2 linked regions of the Priestia megaterium genome follow. The protein of the gene in region 1 interacts with the protein of each later gene in a pairwise test. Links are inferred from orthologs where the notes say so. Each region holds a gene or a part of one and is shown in the gene's direction. Other genes may lie near its edges.

Region 1 (2,811 bases):
TTAGAGCCTTTTCGTAAAATCATTCCGCCTATTGGCATGATTGATATTTCACCTCTTGTTGCAATCTTTTTACTACGATTTGCGCAAGCAGGTGTACGTTCACTTCACAGTATGGTTGGATTTATTTAAAAAGGAATCGCTGGATTCCTTTTTTACATACCAATAGTAGGAGTAATAATATGTCTATTTATGAACATTTTAGGCAAGAAGAACATGGATTTATTGACCAGGTTCTTCAGTGGAAAGAAGATGTCCTACATCAATACAGCCCAAAGTTAACGGACTTTTTAGATCCAAGAGAGCAGCAGATTGTGACGGCTATTGTCGGGACTGAAGGAGAGGTTCAAGTTTCATTTGATGGTGGACAACCGTTTGCTGAACGCAAGCGTGCGCTGCTATATCCGGATTACTATGTACCTGAAAGCGAAGATTTTCAGTTGCATATGTATGAGCTCAATTATCCTAAAAAGTTTGTGACGATTGAACATCCTCAAGTTCTTGGTTCGGCGATGTCCTTAGGACTGCGCCGTTCAAAATTTGGCGATATTTTGGTCGCGGGAGACGATATTCAGCTTGTAGCTGCAGAGGAAATTTCTTCTTATATTGAGATGAATTTAACGTTAATTGGAAAAGCCAAAGTTTCACTTTCTTCTATTCAAAGAGAGCAGCTGCATGTGGTAAAAGAAGAGCTGATTGAACACGTTTATACAGTTTCTTCAATGAGGCTTGATGTTTTGCTGTCGACCATTCACAATTTATCAAGACAAAAAGTCCAGCCGTTTATTGCAAATGGAGCGGTAAAAGTAAATTTTAAAGTCATTGAACAGCCTTCTTTTGAATGTCATGAAGGTGATATTTTGTCGCTTCGTGGTCACGGCAGAAGTCGTATTGTTTCACTTGAAGGCAAAACCAAAAAAGAAAAATGGCGAATTGTTGTAGGAAAGCAGAAATAAAGAAATCTACTAGCAGGAAATTTTAAAAATATGTCGAATAAACCATTACTAATGATGTAATGAGACAACACGGAGGTGGCCTAGATGCCTTTAACCCCTTTGGATATTCATAACAAAGAGTTTAATCGCGGGTTTCGCGGATATGATGAAGATGAAGTGAATGAGTTTCTTGACCAAGTAATTAAAGACTATGAGCTGGTAATGCGTGATAAAAAGGAGTTAGAAGGAAGAGTATCTGAATTAACAGATCGTCTTGGACATTTTACTAACATCGAAGAGACGTTAAATAAATCAATTTTAATTGCTCAAGAAGCAGCGGAAGATGTGAAGCGAAACGCTGAAAAAGAAGCGAAGCTCATTATAAAAGAAGCAGAAAAAAATGCGGACCGTATTATTAATGAAGCACTGTCTAAGTCTCGTAAAATTGCGATGGACATTGAGGAGACGAAAAAGCAGTCTAAAGTATTTAGAACTCGTTTCAAAATGTTAATCGAAGCACAGCTTGAAATGTTAAACAGCGACGACTGGGATCAGTTGATGGATTATGAGATGCCAGCGCTAGAAGAAAAAATTGACTAGTCAAGACATCATCTTGACTTCTCACGTTTTGTTGTCATATAATTTGGTAACAGATGAAATTTCATATCAAACAGTACGGAGACAGGGACAGTAGCTTTTTTAGTTTGTCAAAGCGAATCGAGGATGGTGCGAGCTCGATAACAAACAAAAAAGTGAAAATCACCCTAGAGTACCATTGCTGAACTGATGATAGTAAGCAGTGGCGGTTTATTCACGTTACGAATGCAAAGAGGATTTGCGTGCAGCAAATCTACTAGGGTGGTACCGCGGGAGGCCTTCTCGTCCCTTTTTGGGATGAGGAGGTCTTTTTGTTATGGTACAAAAAGATATGAAATTTACGTTTTTTTGGGAGGGTAAAACATGGAATATAAAGATACATTATTGATGCCAAAAACTGAATTTCCGATGCGTGGAAATTTACCGAACCGCGAGCCTAAAATGCAAGAACAATGGGCTGAAATGAATATTTATGAAAAAGTACAAAAACGTACGGAAGGCCGTCCGCTATTTGTCCTGCATGATGGACCTCCATATGCGAATGGCGATATTCACATGGGACATGCATTAAATAAAATTTTAAAAGATTTTATCGTTCGCTATAAGTCGATGTCAGGCTTCTGCGCACCTTATGTACCAGGCTGGGATACACACGGTTTGCCAATTGAAACAGCTTTAACAAAAAATAAAAAAGTAAACCGCAAAGAAATGACGGTAGCTGAGTTCCGTAAGCTTTGCGAACAGTATGCTTGGGAACAAGTAAACGGCCAGCGTGAGCAGTTCAAGCGTTTAGGCGTACGCGGAGATTGGGATAATCCATATGTAACGCTTCAGCCGCAGTACGAAGCGCAGCAAATCAAAGTGTTTGGTGACATGGCGAAAAAAGGCTACATCTACAAAGGGTTAAAACCTGTGTACTGGTCCCCTTCAAGTGAATCTGCTTTAGCAGAAGCGGAAATTGAATACTATGACAAGCGTTCAGCTTCTATTTACGTAGCGTTTAACGTAAAAGATGGTAAAGGTGTGCTTGAACAAGATGAAAAATTCATCATTTGGACGACAACACCATGGACAATGCCAGCTAACCAAGGGATTGCTGTCAATCCTGAGCTTCAGTACAGCGTAGTTGAAGCAGATGGAGCAAAATATGTAGTGGCAACTGAACTGATTAAAACAGTTGCTAAAGAAATTGAATGGGCTGACTATAAGACGCTTCGTACGGTAAAAGGTTCAGAACTTGAGCGTGTAGTAGCTGAGCATCCAATCTACAAGCGTGATTCTT
Region 2 (2,879 bases), 350 kb from region 1 along the record:
AAAAGGCGCCATTACTTTGACAAAAATAGCAGCTTTGTCAGAACCATACATCAATTCCATTACCGGATTAGCAAATACATAAAGAACAACAACGGCCAGTCCGCCTGTTACAAACGACAAGCGGAGAGCTTGATGAAGCCGATATTCGATTTGTTTCATTTGATTCTGTGCAAGAGATTCACTGATTGCGGGAACCAAAGAAGTGGATAGAGACACCGTTACAAAAGAAGGCAGCATCAGGAGAGGGAGTGCAAAGCCTGTTAATTCTCCATACTGCTTCGTTGCTACAGCTGTCGCTACTCCTGCAATTGCTAAACTTTGAGCTACTACAATCGGTTCTAAAAACCAAGAAATTGACCCAATCATGCGGCTTCCTGTCGTGGGAAGAGCGATTCGCATTAAATCAAAGAACGTGTCTTTGCCCGCATGTAAAGAAGCAAAAAATTTTCGTCTTACCGTTATTTTCTTCTTTCGCTTGAACATAAACACCATATAAAACAGTGAAGCTAGTTCTCCAAATACGGAAGATAGCATAGCGCCAGCCGCAGCGTACTCAATTCCATAAGGCAAAAATGCTTTTGTACATACGGCAATTAACGTAATGCGCACCACTTGTTCGATAATTTGAGAATAAGCAGCAGGCTTCATTTGCTGCTTTCCTTGAAAATATCCGCGGATGACAGACGAGACGGCGATGATTGGAATAACTGGAATAATCGCAAGCAGCGGATAGATCGTACGTGAATCTGTAAAGAAGGTTTTTGCTACAACGGGAGCGAATAATATTAATCCGAGCGTAAATAAAACGCTCAGCGTACACGTAATACTTAAAGAGACGACAAGTATTTTTTTTATTTTATGCCTGTCACCTAAAGCTTCTGCTTCTGCCACTAACTTGGATATGGCAACTGGTAGCCCAAGCTGTGTTAAGGTGATTACTAATACCAGCGTGGGGACCGCCATCATATAAAGTCCCACACCTTCGTCTCCAATCATTCGAGCCACCACAATTCGATTGACAAACCCGAGTACACGTGTAATTAAGCCAGCAATTATTAAAATAATAGTTCCCTGTAAAAATTTAGACATATACTCACTGCTTTCTTGAGGTTTATACAGTGAATATATGCGCCGTCGGTGTCCAAGCATGACAAGTATTCCTCATACGAGAAAGAAATTTTACGCAAAATGTCAAACGGAAAGGAGGATCGATATGACACATCCATTTATTTCAGCTTCGAAAGAACTTATACAGCCTGTCGTATCCAGCAAAATGGAAGAATTCCATATGCTTGGATATGAAGAAGTAACGGAGAACGATTTATTGAGTTATTTGGAAATGAAAAAATGGAAAAAAGAAAAGGAGCTATCTCTCCATCAAGTTGTAAATGATATTTTATCTGTTAAGATCACGCAGGTGATGAGCTATGTAACAATTGAATCTTATAAATCTGATATGTTCTCAAGTGTTAATAATGGAGAAGACTGGAAAGAATTATTAAAGTAGAGTTTGTAAAATACATGTATTAAAATTTGATAAGGTCTTTATTTGACAGACATTAGGTTATGAATGATAATTAGATTGGTCATTTATCTATTGTTATCATTTCATGTTTTTTACATAAGAAGGAGGATTTTCTGTCGATGGTTAAAAGAGGACGTATCGTTGCCTTTTTCCTCTTAGTACTGCTTGTGTTTAGTACAATCGGAACAACGATGACTGGAATTACAAAAGATATTAAACTTGGCCTCGACCTTCAAGGTGGATTTGAAATTTTATATAAAGTCAGTCCAGCTAAAAAAGGCGATGTCATTGACAAAAAGGCACTTAATAGCACGGTTGAAGCGCTGCGTCAACGTGTCGATGTACTGGGAGTTAGTGAGCCCAGCATTCAAATTGAAGGAAACGACCGCATCCGTGTTCAGCTAGCTGGTGTCACTAATCAAAAGCAAGCCAGGGATCTGTTATCAACTCAAGCAAACTTAACGTTCCGTGACGTGAACGATAAGGTGCTGATGGATGGTACAGACTTAGCGCAAGGCGGAGCAAAGCAATCGTTTGACCAAAGCAATCAGCCTAGCGTCTCACTAAAGTTAAAAAATGCGAAAAAATTTGAAAAGATCACGCGAGAGCTTTCTCAAAAACCAGCACCTAACAATTTAATTGTCATTTGGCTGGATTATGAAGAAGGAAAAGACTCGTACCAAAAAGAAGCGACAAAACAAAATCCGAAGTATCTGTCTGCAGCATCTGTTAGCAGCGTGTTAACACAGCCTGATGTTGAGATTTCAGGTGGAAACTTCACGGTGAAAAGTGCAACGCAGCTGGCGGAGTTGTTAAATGCCGGGTCGCTGCCAGTGAAATTAGATGAGCTATATTCTACATCCGTTGGAGCACAGTTTGGAGAAGAAGCTCTTCACACGACTATATTAGCAGGTATTATTGGCATCGGAATTATCTTCCTTTACATGCTGTTTTTCTACCGTTTACCGGGGCTTATTGCCGTTATTACACTCAGCTTCTATGTGTACTTAAACTTAGTTGTATTTGACTGGATGCACGTGGTTATGACGCTTCCAGGGATTGCGGCTCTTATTCTCGGTGTAGGTATGGCAGTAGATGCCAATATTATTACCTACGAGCGGATTAAAGATGAACTGAAAACAGGAAGATCTGTTATATCGGCTTACCGGGCAGGAAATCGTCGCTCCCTTGCGACCATTTTTGATGCCAATATTACAACGATGTTAGCGGCTCTTGTATTATTCTTTTATGGTCAAAGTTCGGTAAAAGGATTTGCCACAACATTAATGATCGGAATTGTGCTAAGTTTTGTTACAGCCGTATATGGTACGCGATTACTAATGAGCCTTTTAGT

The links. The genes of interacting proteins can lie anywhere in the genome.
Region 2: the proteins of LIS78_RS21610 (region 1) and LIS78_RS23480 interact in binary tests that used the Bacillus subtilis proteins (3 or more experiments, as listed by UniProt). The link is inferred for Priestia megaterium from one-to-one orthologs.

What each region holds. Positions count from the first base shown.
Region 1 is NZ_CP085442.1:4,170,486-4,173,296, reverse strand. Bases 51-2,784 are described here. They hold LIS78_RS21610 (DivIVA domain-containing protein), read left to right. Parts: upstream 51-1,037; coding sequence 1,038-1,532; downstream 1,533-2,784. Other genes in these bases: ileS (isoleucine--tRNA ligase), read left to right, coding at 1,893-2,784; LIS78_RS21615 (YlmH family RNA-binding protein), read left to right, coding at 180-953; LIS78_RS21620 (YggT family protein), read left to right, coding at 51-129. Outside these bases: more of LIS78_RS21620, read left to right, coding at 1-50; more of ileS, read left to right, coding at 2,785-2,811. UniProt on the Bacillus subtilis protein: May act as a pilot protein, directing MinCD to the polar septation sites or by inhibiting MinCD at the midcell site of division. Required for polar localization of the chromosome during sporulation.
Region 2 is NZ_CP085442.1:4,517,345-4,520,223, reverse strand. What follows is about bases 59-2,860. They hold LIS78_RS23480 (post-transcriptional regulator), read left to right. Parts: upstream 59-1,213; coding sequence 1,214-1,507; downstream 1,508-2,860. Other genes in these bases: secDF (protein translocase subunit SecDF), read left to right, coding at 1,645-2,860; spoVB (stage V sporulation protein B), read right to left, coding at 59-1,149. Also shown: more of spoVB, read right to left, coding at 1-58; more of secDF, read left to right, coding at 2,861-2,879. UniProt on the Bacillus subtilis protein: Required for post-transcription initiation control of the comE operon. Promotes the accumulation of its target comE mRNA to septal and polar sites.